DNA from 3 places in the Rossellomorea sp. NPDC077527 genome. Region 2 is predicted to be linked to each of the others. Evidence: riboswitches for the same ligand, from Rfam matches in the RefSeq annotation. Region 2 holds a riboswitch; each other region holds the start of a gene.
What was found. Region 2 has a riboswitch for S-adenosylmethionine ahead of ACIGG7_RS21195 (methionine biosynthesis PLP-dependent protein). Riboswitches for the same ligand answer to the same signal wherever they lie in the genome.
Positions count from the first base shown of each region.

Region 1: linked by a shared signal. The riboswitch ahead of ACIGG7_RS08790 (methionine ABC transporter ATP-binding protein) and the one ahead of ACIGG7_RS21195 (methionine biosynthesis PLP-dependent protein) in region 2 are both predicted to bind S-adenosylmethionine.
Region 3: linked by a shared signal. The riboswitch ahead of ACIGG7_RS15610 (YezD family protein) and the one ahead of ACIGG7_RS21195 (methionine biosynthesis PLP-dependent protein) in region 2 are both predicted to bind S-adenosylmethionine.

Region 1 is NZ_JBITVL010000002.1:701,702-708,615, forward strand. It holds gene ACIGG7_RS08765 (Rrf2 family transcriptional regulator) at 1-64, opposite strand, end outside; gene ACIGG7_RS08770 (hypothetical protein) at 441-887, opposite strand; gene ACIGG7_RS08775 (M20 family metallopeptidase) at 1,020-2,216, opposite strand; gene ACIGG7_RS08780 (MetQ/NlpA family ABC transporter substrate-binding protein) at 2,229-3,065, opposite strand; gene ACIGG7_RS08785 (methionine ABC transporter permease) at 3,077-3,739, opposite strand; gene ACIGG7_RS08790 (methionine ABC transporter ATP-binding protein) at 3,729-4,754, opposite strand; SAM riboswitch class I at 4,866-4,971, opposite strand; gene ACIGG7_RS08795 (GNAT family N-acetyltransferase) at 5,098-5,661, opposite strand; gene ACIGG7_RS08800 (AAA family ATPase) at 5,924-6,490, opposite strand; gene ACIGG7_RS08805 (alpha/beta fold hydrolase) at 6,696-6,914, opposite strand, start outside.
Region 2 is NZ_JBITVL010000008.1:53,866-60,779, reverse strand. It holds gene ACIGG7_RS21200 (tryptophan--tRNA ligase) at 1-934, shown strand, start outside; SAM riboswitch class I at 1,055-1,160, shown strand; gene ACIGG7_RS21195 (methionine biosynthesis PLP-dependent protein) at 1,253-2,377, shown strand; gene metC (cystathionine beta-lyase) at 2,370-3,554, shown strand; gene ACIGG7_RS21185 (bifunctional homocysteine S-methyltransferase/methylenetetrahydrofolate reductase) at 3,571-5,421, shown strand; gene metH (methionine synthase) at 5,402-6,914, shown strand, end outside.
Region 3 is NZ_JBITVL010000004.1:240,004-246,917, forward strand. It holds gene sat (sulfate adenylyltransferase) at 1-922, opposite strand, end outside; gene ACIGG7_RS15600 (sulfate permease) at 966-1,988, opposite strand; gene ACIGG7_RS15605 (phosphoadenylyl-sulfate reductase) at 2,046-2,744, opposite strand; gene ACIGG7_RS15610 (YezD family protein) at 2,847-2,966, opposite strand; SAM riboswitch class I at 3,089-3,194, opposite strand; gene ACIGG7_RS15615 (MaoC/PaaZ C-terminal domain-containing protein) at 3,386-3,793, opposite strand; gene ACIGG7_RS15620 (MaoC family dehydratase N-terminal domain-containing protein) at 3,790-4,239, opposite strand; gene fabG (3-oxoacyl-ACP reductase FabG) at 4,257-5,015, opposite strand; gene ACIGG7_RS15630 (acyl-CoA dehydrogenase family protein) at 5,037-6,212, opposite strand; gene ACIGG7_RS15635 (quinone oxidoreductase family protein) at 6,235-6,914, opposite strand, start outside.

The DNA of each region.
Region 1 (6,914 bases), on a different contig from region 2:
AAGAAGCAGTAACGAGAGAAAGCATGGTGTGTAAAGCATAATTAGTCGCTTTTGAAAATTTCATGATAACACCTCTATTATAGATTTATTATATCCACAATATCCTTAAATGGATTTATTTGTCAAGAACGCTGCATCCTAAATAAAAATGTATGCCAATAAATCTTCACCATTTCCACCCAATATTTTAGTATAAATCTTAATTTGTAATGAAAAAGTTCCACAACAATCTTGCCTATAATGGAAGAACTCCCTAAAACTAAGCAAGGAACATGTTAGAGTTTATATTATAATGAAGGCAATAAAATACCCCCTTCTTAAAGAAAGAGCTCGTGCTTTACTTCTTTCTATAAACGATAAAAAATCCGAACTAATTTAACTCCCATAAGGTAAATTAGTTCGGATTTCACTATGGAATACTCTTAAAAGGTGTGGAACGTTTATCCACTCATATCTTCTTCCATATCCTTCTCGTTCAGATGATCCTCAACTTCTTTCATGGTTTTAAAGTTTGAAACGTCTGCCACTTCCAGTCCATCCGTTTCAACTGCGACAAATCCGTCTGATGTTTGGAGAATTTGGGCTTTTATTTCTTTATTTCCGGTTAAGTTGTATTTTTTGACGAGGGTGGTTTCACCTTTTTCCTCCATTGCTGTCAGTTCAGCAGAATAGGAATCGAGATCCATTCCCTTCTGGACCCGTTCCTGCAGCTTTTCACTGTCGAGGAGTTCGGCTGCCGGCTCGTCCATTTCCTGGGTATCCTGCTGGTCGCTCATTTCTGCCGTATCGCCTGAGGTATTATCTTCGGGTTCGGCCTCTTCTGAACCGCACGCTCCCAGTATCGAGAGTGCGAAAAGAAGATTGCCTGCTATCAGTAATTTTTTCATGTCGTTCTCCTTTCTTTCGTTTCTACGATACAATCTCTCATTTATTCATTATCCTTTTCGTGTTTTTGTTAAACATTGGAACATTCTCCAGCACAAAAAAAAGACAGCCCTGATTTGGCTGTCTTTTCTCCCTTATTTACTTGAACCAAATTCATTCCATATTCCCTCCAAAAGCCCCTTATCCGTCAACAGTTCATACCCCGTCAGCGCAAGTGCTTTTGCCCCGATCACAAGGGCACGGTCACCCTCGGTGGATTTCGCCGCTTCCCTGAATTCGTTCGTGTGGACGACGAGGGATTCTGGGCCGATTTTGATATAGGGATGGATAGTCGGTACCACCCGGCTGACGTTTCCGGCGTCGGAGGAGCCGAGTCCCTTTCGTTCCGTATCGTCAAAGTATTCCCCTAATGACTCGATGGAGCGCTGGAATACTTGATCGAAACGGCGGTTGAGCTGAAAGTGATCGACTTCATTTTGGATTTTGATGACATTCAGTTTCGTCCCGGTGGCAATTGCCGATCCCTCAGCGATCGCTTTTACTTTCTTCGTGACTTCATTGCATGCTTCCCTGGTTGCAGCCCGTATATAGAAGCGGGCTTTGGCATAGTCAGGGACGATGTTTGGCGCGTCCCCGCCGTGGGTGATGATGCCGTGGATCCGTACATCATCGGTCACGTGCTGACGAAGGGCGTTAATGCCGTTGAACAGCTGGATCACACCGTCGAGGGCATTAATGCCGTCTTCAGGGGAGGCTGCCGCATGGGCTGACCTTCCTTTAAATTCGAAATCAAGCGGGTCCACGGCAAGAGTTTTCCCTGTCTGCGTTGTTCGGTTGAACGGATGAACCATCATACAGGCATCCACTCCTTCGAACAAGCCTGCCTTTACAAAACTGCCCTTCGCACTTCCGTTGGGTCCACCTTCCTCGGCAGGAGTTCCGAACACCACCACTTCCCCACCTGTTTCATCGAGTACGGACGACAGGGCGATGGCCGCCCCGCAGCTTGCCGTCCCGATGATATTGTGACCGCAAGCATGACCGAGTCCAGGCAGGGCGTCATATTCAGCGAGGTAGCCGATGACCGGACCTTCTTTCCCTGAATGTTTGCGTGCCACAAAGGAAGTTTCATGCCCCGCCACTCCTCGTTCAATGGAGAACCCGTTTGCTGCAAGGAGGGTGGTCAAGGTTTCTGAAGCAAAGAACTCTTCATTTCCGATTTCAGGTTTGTCGTGGATCTGATGGCTGGTCGACACGAGTTTCACCGCCAATTGATCGACTGCAGAGAGAATGTTTTGTTTACGATCGGCCATCACTGCTGGTTGACTCATCTCTTTTCCCTCCTAATGCAATTCACTGACCGGCACGAATGTCGGGATCAGGGAATCTTTGTATGATTTCTTGATATGTTCCGCTACATCATCTTGCTGGTAGAGCTCCACAATCTTTTTATAGGTTTTATTGTCTTTATCTTTTTTCTGGGCTGCGATGATATTGATGAACGGCTTGGATTCCGCCCCTTCGATATAAATGCTGTCGTCAACCGGGACCATCCCTGCCTCAACCGCCACACCATTATTGATAATTGATGCCGCAACATCCGGCAGTACCCTCGGTGTCTGGGCAGCGACGACCGGTGTAAATTCAAGGTTTTTCGGATTTTCTTTGATGGCTTCAAGACCCTGTGACTGATCAAATCCTTCTTTCAGTTGTATCAAACCTGCTTCCTCTAGTAGGAGAAGGGCACGACCAAGGTTCGTCGCCTCTTGAGGAACGGCTACTTTACTGCCTTTCGGTAAGTCTTCTACCGATTTATATTTTTCCGAATAGATGCCCATCGGCGCGATGATCGTCGAGCCGATCGGTACAAGATCCAGATTATGTTCTTCCACGAAAGAATCAAAATACGAAATCGTCTGGAAGGCGTTCAGGTCGATATCCCCATCGGCCAGCGCCTGGTTCGGTCTCACGTAATCGGCAAACTCCACAATCTCGATGTCAATCCCTTCCTTTGCTGCTTTCTCTTTCATATACTCCCAAATCGGCACCCCAGATCCATTCACACCGACTTTAACCACTTCTTTTTCACCTGAACCGGATGCACTGTTTCCCGAGCAACCGCTCAAGATAATGGTGATTAATAGGATGGCGATACCTGCTAGACTGATTGATTTTTTCATATTCCTCTCTCCTAACGTCTCCTGATGATTTTTGATAATGTATTCCCTGCCGTCTGCAGTCCCTGCACCATCACGATTAAAATGATAACGGTCACGATCATGACGGATGTTTCAAATCGCTGATATCCGTATGCGATGGCCAGATCTCCAAGGCCACCGCCACCGACTGCCCCGGCCATGGCCGATGCACCGACAAGGCCGATGGTCGCAATCGTGATATTCAGGACCAGTGTACTCAGTGCTTCCGGGATGAGGATCCCGAAGATGATCTGCCACGGCCCGGCCCCCATGGACTCCGCCGCTTCAATGACACCCGGTTCCACTTCAAGGAGCGAACTCTCTACCAGTCTTGCAATATACGGTGCGGCAAATACGACCAGCGGTACGACAGCCGCCCCCGTTCCGATCGACGTCCCCACTACCAATCTTGTAAAAGGGATGATGGCCACCATCAAGATGATGAACGGAATCGAACGAAACACGTTGATGATGCTGCTCAATACGGAAAAGACGGCTTTATGTTCAAGTAAGTGCCCCTTCCTCGTCACCACGACGATGATGCCGAGGGGAAGCCCGATCAACGTGGCAAATAGAAGGGAGAATGACACCATCGCCACGGTATCCCATGTCGCTTCAATAATTCTTGGCCAGAATAATTCCCAGTTAACTTGCACGCTTCTCCACCTCGCTTACGAATAATCTGTTCTTCCAATAATCCAAGATTTCTTCCGTTTCGTTCTGGCTGCCGATGATCTGTACGATGAGATTCCCGAACGGCTTGCCCTGGAGTTCCGTGATCTGGCCGAATAATACATTGATATGGGCATTGAATGTCTTGGCCGTTTCAGAAAGAATCGGCGCGCCCGTTGAATCACCTTTGAAAATGAGGCGGCAGATGCGCCCTTCTTTGCTGTCATTCAATTTGTCTAGAACCGATGCCGGCAGCTGATCATTCATGACGCTCTTCACAAAGTTTCTCGTTGTCGAGGTCTGCGGGTTGGAGAAGATATCGAAGACGCTTCCCTCTTCCACGATTTCTCCATTTTCCATCACCGCGACCTTGTCACAGATTTCCCGGATGACCCCCATTTCGTGGGTGATCATCACAATCGTAATCCCATACTCCGCGTTGATTCTCTTTAATAAGTTCAGAATCGATTCCGTCGTCTGAGGATCAAGGGCGGATGTCGCTTCATCGCAGAGCAGAATCGAAGGCGATGTCGCCAGTGCTCTTGCTATCCCTACCCTCTGCTTCTGCCCTCCTGACAGTTCATCGGGATAATGCTTCGCTTTATCTTCGAGTCCGACAAACGCGAGCAACTCCTTTACTCTCTCGCTGATTTTTTCTTTCGGCCATTTTGCCAGTTTCAGAGGATAGGCGATATTCCCTGCCACCGTCCGGGATTGAAACAGATTAAAGTGCTGAAAGATCATCCCGATACGGTGCCGCTCTTTCCTCAAATCGATGGCCGACTGATCTTTCAGGCTGCGCCCTTCTATGAAAATATCACCCGATGATGGTTTCTCTAAAAAATTGAGACATCGGACAAGCGTGCTTTTTCCCGCTCCACTGAATCCGATCACGCCGTAAATCTCTCCCTTCTTCACTTCAAAGGAAACATCCTTCAATGCGGTGAACGGTCCATCCTTCGTCTCAAAAACTTTCGTAACATTCTGAACTCTGATCATACAGGACTTGCTCCTTTCGCTATGTATTCTTCTTGAATCCTGTCCTGGCTCAAATAAAAAGTGCCCCCCTTCATAAGAAGAGAGGCACAAAAATATGTATATGTCCCGCTCTTCTCATCTTTCAAGTCATATGACTTGATGGAATTGGCACGGTATTCATTAAGAACCCGTTGCCGAGGTATCACAGGGCCAGTCCCTCCACCTCTCTGGATAAGAAGATATCGCTTTATTAAATTAAAGTTATGATGTGTTTTTGCATTAGGGTAATGGTAAAGGATTCTAGTTGGATTGTCAATCCTGTTTTTGAATATTAAAATCCTTTTTGATTTATTTTCAATAATGTTTACTTAATGATTGAATAAATACAAGTGTCAGTTATCTTGCTGCCATCTGCGGATAAATCATCATTCCGTAAGGTTCCTTCCAATTCAAAACCTAGTTTTGCTGCGACCGAACGACTTTTATTGTTTGCTGATTCACATCTTATTTCAATTCTTCTAAACTTGAATTTCTGAAAGCCAAGGTTCGTTAACTCACCTACAGCTTCTGTCATATATCCATTGCCACTAAATGGCGAGTTAATCCAATATCCAATCTCACATTTTGAAATCTTCCAATTCATTCTGTGAAGGCTAGCCGTTCCAATAAAATCATTCGTATCCTTATGAAAGATAAGATAGCGAAGGCATTCTCTTTTCAAAAAATCGATATGGGCGTTCCTCAGGAGAATTTCTGTTTCTTCAACAGTAGGAATGGACTGAAATAAAACCAACCATTTCTTCAGCTCATTAATTGAATCCTTAATCGCTTGGTGTACTACCTTCCCGTCCCCAGCTTGTTGCGGTGCTCGAAGAATGAGTCTATCTGTTTCGATTTGTAACGGAACATCTATTAAAATAGGATCCATCTCGTTTCCCCTCTCTAAAACTTTAAAGTAAGATTTAATGAAAAAACGTTCTCCCTTTTTTATATTTCACCCCAGTTTAGATTTCTGTTAATGTAATTCAACAAAAAAGTACATTAATCCTTCAAGGGATCAATGTACTTATATTAGGTTCTTAGGAATGGGAACTTTAAGATGAACCAATTCATTACCTGCTAACCTGCACTAAATAGTTTCAGGTTTTCTTAAGGCTTTCCTTTTAGCTTAATATTAGGATGAATTTGAATCAAAAACAGTTAGCAATATGAACGATTTCTTTAATTACAGAATCAACATCCTTATTATCTCTAATTACAAATAAATAATCTGCTTCCCCTTCTTCAGGGTCCACAACATCTTTATTCATAGAACCGCTCTGTTGACTATAGAGTACTTCCTTAAAGTTAGAATAAGCTCCCCTAAGTATATTGGTACTTCGTTTACTTTTAATTACTCTTTCATAAAGAACTTCATCAGGAATATCAAAATGAACCAAGATACTTACAAACGCATTTTTATCATATACTTTTTCTAGTAAATACTTTCTCCCTTTTCTAGTAAGGTTTGCACTACTAGCAATAATATGAAAGTCCGTGTGTTCTTTAGCATAATCAACAATCACCTGTGATACAGAATGCTTTAGAATGTTAGGTCCTTGTTTTGGTAATAGATTCTTATAATATGTATTTAAAAATTCAGCGTTATTATCTTGGTCCATTATAAAAGAATTATTTAACTTGCTTTCTAAAGCTTTTGCAAATGTAGTTTTTCCACTATGGGTTTTACCTACTGTTATTATAACTAACCTTTTCATACTTACCCCCTTTTTCATAGAGATTGAGATTTTTAATATTGAATCGCTTTGAGTGGAGTGCACCCTTAATTAGAAAAAATCCCAATTAAGGTTTCGAATCTTCCATTATTGTGCCCGATAATTTATTAGGGCAACGACCTTGATCTGAGTAACTGACCTTCTGTTATTGCCCCAATAAAGGAATAAGGATTTTAATGAATTAGTGTTATAGATTAGCTTCTAAAAATGTTGTAAGTATCTTGTTATATATTGCTGGCTCTTCAATATTTACTGTATGTCCTGTATCAGGAACTAATCCAACTCTAATATCATTATTCAGTTTCTTCATATAAGCCGCTGCCTCTACTTCGTGCATTTCATTACTCCCATTAAGTATTAACATTGGAACTCTTATACTCTTTATTTCTTCAGGGGTAGCACTTGG
Region 2 (6,914 bases):
TGCGATTAAACCGGCATTGAGATTAGCAGAAATTGAATCCTACAACGTAGCTTATTTTGTTGCGGATTACCATGGTCTAACGAAAATTCATAATCAAGCTGAAATGAAAGAACTCTCATATGGAGTGGCGGCAACGTGGCTTGCATTAGGTTTGGATCCTGATCGAGCGGTCTTTTATCGCCAATCTGATGTACCTGAAATCTTCGAATTAAGCTGGATCCTCGCTTGCTTTGCTCCTAAGGGCTTAATGAACCGTGCCCATGCATATAAATCGATGGTCGATGATAATCAAAAGGGTGGAAGAGAAATAGACAATGGAGTCAATATGGGTATGTTCACCTATCCAATATTGATGGCCGCGGACATTCTCCTATTCCGGACGGAACTGGTTCCGGTTGGGAAGGATCAAATTCAACATGTGGAAATAGCAAGGGACATAGCTGAAACCTTTAATAAAATATACAGGGAGACCTTTGTCCTTCCCGAGTATGTCATACAGGAAGAAACATCCGTTCTTCCGGGATTTGATGGACGCAAGATGAGTAAAAGCTATAACAATACAATCCCATTGTTTGAAGAACCGAAAAAACTTCAAAAACTGATCAATAAGATCAAGACAGATTCTTCTCTCCCTGAGGAGCCTAAGGATCCCGAAACATCTGTCATATTCTCACTTTATCAAGAATTTGCAACAGTTGATCAAGTTGAGAAGATGAAAGTGAGGTTCAAAGAAGGGATCGGATGGGGAGAAGCGAAGAAAGAGCTCTTTCAAGTCATGAATTCATTTATTGAAAAACCCCGCTCAAAATATGAAGAACTGATGGCCAATCCACACGTGCTGGATACCATACTAAATGCAGGCGCGAAAAAGGCCCGTGAAACCACGATTCCGTTCCTGAGGGAAATTAAGAAGAAAATGGGAATTTATCATTGAATCTCCACTGAGAAATAGGATTGGGTGCGTTATTTTTTCAGATAATTCTTAATTGTTATTGACATTTCATCGTCATTGTTATAAGTTATGGGAAAGTTATTTTCCACAAATTCATATAGTTTCTTATCAAGAGAGGTAGAGGGACTGGCCCGAAGACACCTCAGCAACCAGCCAAAGAGGCATGGTGCTAATTCCAGCAAGTTGATGTCAACTTGGACGATAAGAGGGAGAACGAATGTATAAAACCTTCTTATTTTCAATAAGAAGGTTTTTTTGTTTTTCCCCTTTTCATTTTCAAGGAAAGAAAAGGAGAGAAGAATGTTGAGAAAACATATTGATACTTTATTAGTCCAGGCAGGCAACCGGAGTGATCCTGGAACCGGAGCTGTCAGCATGCCACTTCACTTATCTACAGCATTTGAACATAAAGGGATCGGTCAATCCACCGGCTATGATTATACGAGGACAGGAAATCCTACCAGGAAGACCTTGGAAGAAACACTTGCCCAACTGGAGGATGGACATAGAGGATTTGCATTCAGTTCTGGAATGGCGGCCATCCAGGCGATACTTGGTTTATTCTCAAGCGGGGATGAATTGATTGTTTCGAAGGACCTTTATGGGGGAAGCTATCGTTTATTCATACAGTACGAAGCCCAGTATAATATCAAGTTTCACTTTGTCGAAACAAGTGACAATGAATTGATAAAAAGACATATTTCAAACAGAACCAAGGCCATTTTTCTTGAAACCCCAACCAATCCATTGATGAACGAAGCAACTATTGATGAAGTAGCTGGTTTAGCAAAAGAAAACGGGTTGCTATTAATAGTCGATAATACATTTTATACCCCTGTACTTCAAAAGCCACTTACTCAGGGAGCAGACATTGTAATTCATAGTGCAACGAAATACCTTGGTGGCCATAATGATGTGCTGGCAGGAGCCGTGATCGTAAACACAGAGAAGTTGGCGGAAGATATTTATACCATTCAGAATTCAATCGGAGCGGTTCTTGCCCCCTTTGATTGCTGGCTCTTATTAAGAGGGATGAAGACCCTTAGCCTCAGAATGGCACAGCACGAAAAAAATGCAAGACAAATAGCCGAATACCTTGAAGAGCATGATGGTGTAACAGACGTACTTTATCCCGGAAGAGGCGGGATGCTTTCCTTCCGTATCGAAAAAGAAGAATGGATTGCTCCTTTTCTCAAGCATTTAAACGTGATTACGTTTGCTGAAAGTTTAGGAGGCGTGGAAAGCTTTATCACTTACCCAGCTACACAGACGCATGCAGATATTCCTGAAGAGGAACGGATGATGTTGGGGATCTGCAATAGACTCCTGAGGTTTTCTGTAGGAATTGAGTTTATCGATGACCTGATAGCAGACTTGGAGAATGTTTTTCATCAATTGGAGAAAGAGGTGCCAGCGTATGAGTAAAAAACCATTTTCACTTCAGACGTCACTCATTCATTCTCACGGATTTGATAAAGAAACAGGAGCGGTCTCTACGCCTATTCAGCACGCCACTACTTTCCATCAACAGGATTTCGACCAATACGGGACCTACGATTACAGCCGTTCTGGCAATCCGACCAGGGAAACGGTTGAAGAAACGATAGCAGAGTTGGAAGGAGGGATAAAAGGCTTTGCCTTTTCATCCGGTATGGCGGCAATCTCAACAAGCTTCTTATTGTTATCAAGCGGCGATCACGTCCTCGTATCCGAAGAAGTATACGGTGGGACATACAGGATGATCACTGAAGTCCTTACAAAGTTTGGTATCGAATACTCCTTTGTGAACATGAAGGACCTGCACGAAGTAGCTTGTTCAATTAGGCACAATACAAAGGTTATTTATATGGAGACGCCTTCAAATCCACTTTTAAACATCACTGATATTGAAGGGGTTGTGAAGCTTGCGAAGGCAAATAACTGCTTGACGTTCCTGGATAATACATTTATGACACCCCTGTTGCAAAGACCAATCAGTCTGGGAGTAGATGTTGTCCTACACAGTGCGACGAAATTCCTTGCAGGGCACAGTGATGTTTTAGCAGGGCTTGCCGTAACGGGAAACGAGGAGATTGCCGGAAAACTAGCTTTCCTGCAAAACTCATTTGGAGCGGTCCTCGGAGTCCAGGATTGCTGGCTGCTCTTAAGAGGGATGAAAACCCTGCACGTACGATTAAAGGAATCCTCAGAATCTGCTTATAAGATTGCGAGCTTCTTAGAAAGCAGGAAAGAAGTTGAGGAAGTATATTATCCTGGTCTGAGCTATCATCCTGGGCGTGAAATCCAGGTCCGTCAGGCAGAGGGTCCAGGAGCGGTGCTTTCCTTTCGATTGAGAGGAGAGGAGGAAGTAAAGCAACTGATACAACATGTGAATATTCCGGTGTTTGCTGTAAGTTTAGGAGCTGTTGAATCAATCCTTTCCTATCCATCGAGAATGTCCCATGCTTCCATGCCAAAAGCCGAACGGGAAAGAAGAGGCATTACAGATGGCTTACTGAGGTTATCCGTAGGACTTGAAAACGCAGAAGAATTGATAAAGGACCTTGAAAAAGGTCTAGACAGTATCCATAAGATCAAACGAAACAATGTCATAAATTTATAATAAAGGAGGGGATGGCGTGAAACCGTTCCTTGATGCACTGAAAGAGAGAATCTTGATCGCAGATGGCGCTATAGGGACATTATTGTATTCATATGGAGTGGACAGATGTTTTGAAGAATTGAATCTTTCTCACCCAAATGAAGTATTGAAAGTCCATAAAGAGTATATTGATGCAGGAGCAGATATCATTCAGACCAATACGTACGGAGCCAATTATCAAAAGCTTTCCAGATACGGTTTGGAAGATTCGGTTAAGGAAATCAATACAGCAGCCGTGAGACTTGCAAAAAAAGCAGCTGGAAACAAGACGTATATTTTAGGGACCATCGGGGGCATAAGAGCCATTAAACAAAATGTGCCACTGGAAGAAATCAAACGGAGCTTCCGGGAACAGCTGTACTGTTTATTATTAGAAGGTGTAGACGGTATTCTCCTTGAAACCTATTATGACTTTGAAGAATTAACCACTGTGCTCGACATTGCCAAACGCGAGGCGGACATTCCGGTCATTGCTCAAGTTTCACTGCATGAGACGGGAGTCCTTCAGAATGGAATGGAATTAAAAGACGCGCTTCACCATTTAGAATTGCATGGGGCCGATGTTGTCGGTATCAATTGCCGTATGGGACCATTCCACATGGTCAACTCCTTGGAAGAAGTTCCATTGCCTAAACGGGCCTTCCTTTCCGTCTATCCCAACGCCAGCCTTCCAAACTATGAAGAAGGCAGGTTTTATTATTCAGCTGAACCTGATTACTTTGGGGATATCAGTAATGAACTACGGCAACAGGGTGCCAGAATCATTGGGGGCTGCTGCGGGACGACACCTGACCACATTCGTTCAGTGGCCGAGAGGTTAAAAAGCCGTGAGCCAGTTAGAGAGAAAGTGGTGAAAAAGAAAAAAGCCGTTCCATTGTCTGCAGCTCCCGTCAAGGGCAACTTGCTGCATGAGCAGGTAAGAAAGAAGAAAACGATCATTGTCGAACTTGATCCACCAAAGCATCTTGACACAAAACGATTCTTTCAAGGAGCCAAGGCATTAAAGGAAGCTGGAATCGATGCGCTGACTCTTGCTGACAACCCTTTAGCATCTCCCCGTATCAGTAATGATGCGATCGGTAGCCTTGTCCAGTCTCAACTCGATTTGACACCACTGGTCCATATTACGTGCCGGGATCGCAACCTGATAGGCTTGCAGTCCCATTTAATGGGCCTGCACACGTTAGGGATTCACAATATATTAGCCATTACAGGGGATCCTGCGAAGATTGGTGATTTTCCAGGTGCAGCGTCCGTATATGATTTGTCATCACTTGAACTGATTGAACTCATTAAACAGAACAATGAGGGAATTTCCTTTTCAGGTAAATCACTTCGGGAACGCACTCAATTCTCAGTAGGTGCAGCATTTAATCCGAATTTCCGTCACTTGGACGCTTCTGTGAAAAGATTAGAAAGGAAAAAGAAAGCAGGAGCAGACTATTTTATTTCCCAACCGATCTTCGGGAAAGAGCAGCTTATACAAGTGCATGAAGCCACCAAGCATCTCGATGTTCCCATCTTTATTGGGATCATGCCTTTAATCAGTTCAAGGAATGCAGAATTTCTCCATCATGAAGTTCCAGGTATCAATGTCCCTGAAGAAACAAGACGCAGAATGAAGGAAGCAGGAACTGATCCTGTCATTGCTAGGACGGTAGGTATGGAAATTGCTAAAGGCTTATTGGATACTGCAGTGGAGCTGTTTAACGGAATTTATCTCATCACACCTTTTGTACGTTATGATATGAGCATTGAACTTGTCCACTATATACAAGAGAAAACCAATACAGAAAGAGAGGTTCCCTATGACCATCACCTTGTTTGAAGAACAGCTTAGGAAAAAGATCATCGTTCTCGATGGAGCAATGGGAACGATGCTGCAGCAGGCAAACTTATCTCCAGAGGACTTTGGGGGGGAAGAGCTTGAAGGATGTAATGAAAATCTAGTATTGACGAGACCGGGAGTCATCCATCAGATTCATCTGGAATATTTAGCTGCTGGGGCTGATGTGATCGAAACGAATACATTCGGTGCAACCCCCATCGTACTCGACGAATATGATCTGGGAGCCAAAGCATATGAAATCAATAAAGTTGCAGCCGAAATCGCCAAAAAGGCGGTACAGGAAATTTCTACAAAGGAGTGGCCAAGATTTGTGGCCGGTTCTCTCGGTCCAACAACCAAAACTTTATCCGTTACTGGAGGAATAAGCTTCGATGAGTTAGTGGATAACTACCGGATACAGGCAGAAGGTCTTCTCGATGGAGGAGTAGATGTAATGCTTCTTGAAACGAGTCAAGATGCATTGAATGTGAAAGCTGCAAATCTCGGAATTCGTAAAGCCTTTGAATCCAGGGAGAAAGAAATCCCTATCTTATTATCTGGTACGATCGAGCCGATGGGCACGACTCTTGCAGGACAGAATATCGAGGCTTTTTATTTATCCCTTGAACACTTAAATCCCCTGGTAGTCGGCTTGAACTGTGCAACGGGACCTGAGTTTATGCGCGACCATATTCGTTCCTTATCGGGTCTGGCTACTACCTATATAAGCTGTTATCCGAATGCAGGCTTGCCGGATGAAGAAGGGAATTACAATGAGACGGCGGATTCACTCAGTGTAAAAATGAAGGGCTTTGCAGAGAAAGGCTGGTTGAATCTTGTTGGAGGATGTTGCGGCACGACGCCGGATCATATTCGCGCTCTTTCAGAAGCAGTGAAGGGACTTCCACCTCGTAAACCCATCGCTTCTCATCCTCATGCTGTATCGGGAATTGAGCCTTTTATCTATGAGGATGAAGATAGAAGACCGATCCTCGTCGGAGAACGGACGAATGTCATCGGCTCTCGTAAATTTAAACGGTTGATTGCTGAAAATAAGATAGAAGAAGCGTCAGAAATTGCGAGGGCGCAGGTGAAAAATGGTGCCCAGGTGATCGATATCTGCCTCGCGGACCCCGATCGTGAAGAAGTGGAGGATATGAATGTATTTATCCAGGAGGTCGTGAAAAAAGTAAAAGTTCCCCTTGTTATAGACTCAACCGATGAGAAAGTACTTGAGGCTGCATTGAAATATTCTCAAGGAAAGGTGATCATCAACTCGATCAATCTTGAAGACGGTGAAGAGCGGTTTGAGAAAGTAACCAAGTTGATGAAGGAATACGGAGCCGCGGTTGTAGTCGGAACGATCGATGAGAAAGGAATGGGAGTAACAACAGATCGTAAGGTGGAAATTGCCCTTCGTTCCCATACATTATTAACAGAGAAATACGGCATCGCTTCAGAAGATATCATCTTTGATCCTCTTGTATTCCCCG
Region 3 (6,914 bases), on a different contig from region 2:
TCCCTATTTCATCTTCGGTAAACTGATCAAAGATTTTTTGTGCATCATATGTGCCGTAATAATCACCAACACCAGCATGATCTCTCCCCACAATAAAATGAGTACACCCGTAGTTTTTTCGTACTAACGCGTGAAAAATGGCTTCCCTTGGACCTGCATATCTCATGGCAGCGGGAAAGACTCCGAGAAATACCCGGTCTTTCGGATAATAGTTTTTTAATAACACTTCATAGCTTTCCATGCGGATTTTCGCTGAAATATCATCTGCTTTGGTTTCACCCACTAACGGATTCAAGAATAGGGCATCCACCGTTTCCAAAGCGGTTTTCTGGATATACTCATGAGCCCTGTGTACGGGGTTTCTTGTCTGGAAACCAACAATCGTTTTCCACCCTTTTTCATTGAACCATTGTCGTGTTTCAGCTGGATCAAATGTATACTCAGTGAAAGATTTAGACAGTCTTTTCACTAATGTAATCCTGCCTCCAACATAGACATCACCACGCTGGAATAATTTTTTTACACCAGGATGATCCTCATCGGTCGTTCCGTATACTAGAAGGGCTTCTTTATGTTTATCAGGTTCATATATATCCTCTACATCAATGAGTCCGTATGTTTCCCCTTTATATACAAGCCTGCTCTTCTGCCCTTTCTCCACGAGACCTGCTTGATTTTCCTCTATGGGCAGGGTGATTGGAATGCTCCATACACATCCGCTCTCAAGTCGCAATGATTCCACTACGGTCTGATAATCCCGTTCTGTCAAAAACCCTTCGATTGGACTATAGGCACCTATTGCAATGAGCTCCAAATCACTTAATGCGATTTCATCCAGTGGGATTTCTTGTTGAATATCTTTATATGGTTCTTTAGGTAAATAAGATTGAACCAAAACTCCTCCGTGCGGTTGTAAACTCATTCAAAATATCCTCCTTAACTTATTGTTTTAATCGGAATTAATATTAAATTCCCCCGCCGTCTTCGTGGACAGACCGTCTTTCCTCATTAATCACCCTCATGAGGGACAAAGCTCCTACCGTGGCAATGATGACACTTATCGGTACTACAATCGAGTACAAATCACTATCGATAACCAGCTTCACTAAGAAGTATGAAATACTGAGTGAAATCAAGGGAGAGACCACCCAGATTTTCACTATTTTTTTAACAATCTTTTTTTGCAGCATCTGCTTTCCGCTTTTAGCCACGCCTAAGCCAATGATGGAAGACGAAGTGACCTGTGTGAGGGGAATCGGCAATCCATACAGTGAGCTCACCATTACGAGGATCGCTCCTGTGGAGGAAATAACGATTCCTTCCGCTTTCGAGTATTGCGTAATCTTTTTTCCGTTTGTTTCGACCACTTTCTTTCCCAGTAATACAGCCCCCAGTGCAACGAATAATCCGCCAATTAAGATCCCTCGTGAAGGGGACAACAAACCGGCCCCCACTAAAGGGCCAACAGCGTTTGCTACATTGTTCATTCCGGCAGAAAAAGCCTCAAAGAATCCTGAGATGATTAACAGGTACGCAAGCCATCTTTTTTCTAAATGGTACCCCCGTTTTTCAAGTCCCACTAAACATAAGCCGAAAAGCCATGTGACAACGAACGCGACAACCGGGACAATCACCCAAAATGACATGATTGTAATCAGTGATTTTACATAAAGAACCTGATAAGCTACTCCAACACCCACAACTGCTCCCACTGTCACTTCACTCGTCGATAACGGAATTCCGATGACATTTGCCAGAAATAGAGAAATCGTCGCAGATAACAAAATGATGAGGACGATTTTGATCGACAGCAGATTCTGAGGAATGATTCCTGAACTGATTGTCTTGACAACCTCTCCTCCACCCAGTACCGCTCCGCTAAGGACACCTGCGGCACATATCCATAATGCGGTCCTGATATTATTTATCGCTCCTGCACCATATGCGACTCCCATTGATGCAGCCGCTCCACTGGCACCAATGTTCATAGCAAAGAACAAACTAATGATAAGCGCTGTGATTTCAAGCAAGTATTGTCACCCATTTCAATGAAGGCCGCATTCTGTTTTTCCTTTTCCTTTCCATCTTCCGGAGCGGAGATCATTTATATCATAGGCTGGAGTTGTGCAATGGAAGCACCCTATACTCGGATACCCTTGATCGTGAAGGGTGTTATAAGTCAGATCATGTTTATGGACATATCGCCAAATCTCCTTCCATGTCCAGTGAATTAAAGGGCAAATTTTAATCGATTGAAATTTATCATCCTTATTGATGAATTCAACATGTCTCCTTGTGGGGGATTGTTCCCTTCTTAATCCCGATATCCAGGCATTCCCCTTGGACAGAGCATCCTTCAAAGGGTCAAGTTTTCGGATTTGGCAACACTTATTCGGGTTTTTCTCCCACAATTTATCTCCATATTCTTTGGCCTGTTCATCCATTGTCAACTCAGGTTTTTGCATTTGAATGTGTAGATCCGGATAAGCCTCTTTCACTTTTTCTATCGTTTCATACGTTTCCTTAAAATGTACGCCCGTATCGAGGAATACAATGGATGCCTTCGGTTGTACCTTGGAGATTAGATCGATGAGCACAATGCCTTCAATCCCGAAACTACATGCATATACCACTTTTTCACCATAGTGGCTGTACGTCCATTCCAGGACATTTAACGCCCCTTTGTAGACCGTATCCACTTCGAAATCCAAGTTTGGCTGTTTCCAAGTCTGATAGGTTAACATGATACACCCCTTTTCCTGATGCTTATCCAAATAAAAAGAGGCGATAACAAGATAAAGGGTGTCCCTTATCTTTGTTATGCGCCTCTAGTTTGTCTAGTCAGCTTATTTGATTCGGACTTTCTCATTTTTCTCTAATTGAATGACCTTCCCATCTTGAACGACAATCGTGATTGAACCATAGCTCATGGTTTCAAGCATAGACTGGATCTTCTCTGCTACCATGTCAAACTGTGCCTGATGGCTCTTTTCTTTTGTCATTTGATTCCCCCAATCTTCCACCATACCCATATGAAGAGTGAATAAAAAAACAACTTTCCGTTTTGGAAAGTTGTTCAGGTAAGAATACCTTATCTTCCAAAATGGCTTCACATTTTGCTGGAATTAGCACCTTACATAACGTAGGTTGCTGGGTTTCGCAGGGCCAGATCCCTCCACCACTCTGGATAAGAGTTATTAATTTTAATATTCTAAATAATATCACAATCCACCAAGAAGTCAACCCGAGTTTTTCGATCGGATTTATGTCTTTAGGCTCATTTTCTTGAGATTTCCATTCTTTTTATGTTTATTCGACCCCAGTTCGATTTACAACATTATTTTTAGAAAGCAATATGTCGTATATTTTGAACATCATTTTCTCTTCAACTAGTCAATAACTCAAAGACGACTTTACCCTCAATCACGGTTTTCTCGACTTGATTGGTTGCAGTAACAGTAAAATGGAGTGAGTTATCCTTTTTATCCACCATTTTAGCTCGTAAAGTAATCATATCATTCAACATGACCATCCCTTTAAAGCGTACAGTGTAATCCTTGATAAACCCTTCTTCATAATGAGGAGTGAATAGTTTTGACACATTGCCCATCGTCCACATACCATGAGCGATGATTCCTGGAAGGCCAAGTTTCAGGGCTTCCTCATCAATGGTATGGATTGGGTTATAATCCCCGGAAGCCCCTGCGTATTTGATCAGGTCAATTCTCGATACCGGTGCCAATTCAACCGGAGGCAGTGTATCCCCTATATGAATTGATTGTAGTGTAGTCATTTACTCAACCTCTTTCTGACTGCTTCTGTAATAATGACAATCGCTTGGGAAGTGAAAATCCTCTCCCCGTGCAAATCTACACCCACGTCTTCAATTACCAGAAAACCCAGAGCCCCGTCTGTCCCTTTCCGTTCATAATAGTCTTTAATTTCCGTGTAACATTGGATGCTTTCCCCTACCTTCAATGGCCTTACATAATGAAAGGATTGTTCACCGTGAATCAAACCAACGTTTGGTAAATGAAGGCCTTCGACCGATCCAAAGCCCAACACTCTTGGAAAAGTGGGAGGAGCGATGTTCCCTTCATACCTGGAGCGTTTCCCGGTAGCGTCATCCACATACAGAGGATGAGGGTCCCCTATGGCCTCAGCAAATTTACGAACCGCTCCTCTTTCTACCTGATTTTCAATGGGAGTCGAACGTTTTCCGATAAATGATTCAAACATATCCTGCACCTCTTTCTTTAGGCTTTCGGTCCCCCTGCAACGTAAAGAACCTGACCATTGACGAATGAAGATTTTTCATCTGCAAAGAAGGCCACTGCATTCGCTATATCTTCTGGCTGCCCGCTTCTTCCTACCGGGATTTCTTGAAGACTTGCTTCTACCAGTTGCTCGAATGTGATTCCGATTCGTTTCGCCGTCTCTTTCGTCATATCAGTTTCAATGAATCCTGGTGCTACCGCATTGGTCGTGATGCCAAACGGTCCGAGCTCAATGGCAAGAGTTTTCGTAAGTCCTTGAAGACCCGCTTTTGCTGTAGCATAGTTTGCCTGTCCACGGTTTCCGAGTGCAGAGGTGGAGGATATATTGATGATCCGTCCATACTTTTGTTTCACCATGTACACTTGCGCCGCCTTCGCTACATTGAATGAGCCTTTCAAGTGCACATCCATGACGGTCTGCCAATCAGGCTCGGTCATTTTAAATAGTAGATTATCCCTGATAACTCCTGCATTGTTGACGACGATGTCAAGGGAACCAAAGGATTCATACACTTCTTTGACCGCATGTTCAACTTCCTGTGATTCTACGACATTTGCAACTTTTGTATACAGTTCATAAGGTTTAAATATCTCACTTGCTTCATTCAACGCCTCTTCATTCACATCGATGATGGCCACCTTTGCTCCTTCTTCAGCCAGTAATCCCGCAATCGCCCTGCCGATCCCTCTGCTACCACCAGTCACCAATGCCACCTTACCTGCGAATCGTTTTCCCATTCCTATTGCCTCCTTATCAAATTATACAAATTGCCCCAGTTTCACATGTCCCTTTAATAAATTCCTTGAGATGATCAGCTTTTGGATTTCATCGGTCCCATCATAAATTCGCCATAACCTGGCTTCACGATACCAGCGTTCAATAGGAAGCTCTCTTGTGTAGCCCATCCCCCCGTGAATTTGCAGGACACGGTCGACAACTCGATTTCCCATATTGGATCCATAGAGTTTTGCCATGGACGCCACATGACGATTGTCTTCTCCTTGATCCAGCGTGTAGGCTGCATTTAACACGAGCCAGCGGGCCGCTTCAATTTCCACGGCAGAATCTGCAATCTGCCATTGGATGGCCTGCCGGTCGGCGATAGGTTTTCCAAAGGTTTCCCTTTCTTTCGAATAGTTGATGGCCATTTGAAGAAGGCGTTCTGCTGCTCCAACCGCCTGGGCACCTACGATCCAGCGGGCAAAACCGATCCACTCCAAGCCCAGGTCGTAGCCTCTATCGATTTCACCAAGGATGTTCTCCTCAGGAACCCTTACATCTTCAAAAATAAGGCTCGCCGGTCCCCATTCACCCATCGTATGGATATATTCGGACTTCCAGCCCATACTTCTATCGGCAATGAAGCAGGTGACCCCGTCTCTCCCGGTAAGCTGGTGTTTTTCTTTATCCGTGACGGCCATGACCATGACAAAATCTGCTTCGTTTCCACCCGTAATGAACGTTTTCTCTCCATTTAATATCCATTCGTTTCCGTCTTTCACTGCTGTGGTACGGATATTACGGGTATCAGATCCCGCTCCAGGTTCCGTCATGGCAAAACATGATTTCTTGTCTCCATTAATGGTTGGAATCAAGTAGTTTTTCTTCTGTTCTTCGTTGGCGTAATAAAGTATGTTATCCGCATAACCGCCAAAGGAGAATGGAACAAAGGTCTTGGAGATTTCCATATAGACTATGGCCATCATCATTTGACCGAGATCTGCCCCTCCGTATTCTTCCGGAGTGTTGATTCCCCAGAATCCAGCGTCCCTTGCCTTCATTTGCAGCTCTTTCCTTTTTTCTGGAGAGAGACTGGGCTTGCCTTCCCTTTCATTTCGAAGCACTTCATTTTCTAAAGGAATCAATTCTTTCTCTACAAATCGACGAATGGTCTTTTGAATCATCCTTTGTTCATCTGATAGGCGTAAGTTCATCTTTCTTCCCCCTTTTTAAAATTTATGGCTTCAGAATCACTTTTCCAACGGTTTGTCTTCCCTGCATGAGGGAATGAACCTTAGCTGCTTCTTCAAGCGGAAACACGTGACCGACTGTGACCTTTACATCACCATTCGCCACATAATGAAAGATCTCGTGAAGGGTTTTCTGGGTCAGTTCGGAATCTCTCATCAAAGGAGGAAGAAAGAAACCGGTAACCGACTGATTCTTGGCCATTAATGAAGATGGATAGAACCTACTTTGCTCGCCGCTTGCTACACCGTAAATGATCATTCTCCCGAAATAGGCGAGGCACTTTAATGTTTTATAAAAGACATCACCACCTGCCATCTCTAATGCGAGATCCACACCTTTTCCGCTTGTAGCATCCAAGACTTTTTTCTCCCAATCATCCTCTGTATAGTTGACTAATACATCTGCCCCCATTTCTTCTGCAAGGAGAAGCTTTTCTTCTGTGCTGGCAGTGGCGATCACTTTACCGGCACCGAATCGTTTGGCGAGTTGAACGGCAAAGAGCCCAACGCCACCTGCAGCTGCATGAATGAGGACGGTCTCACCGTGCTGTAATCTCCCAAGTGTTTTCAATATATGATACGCACTCAACCCCTGTACAGGAATCGCGGCCGCTTCTTTGAAATCCAAGCCATATGGAAGGGGGATGATCGATCGTTCATCTGTCA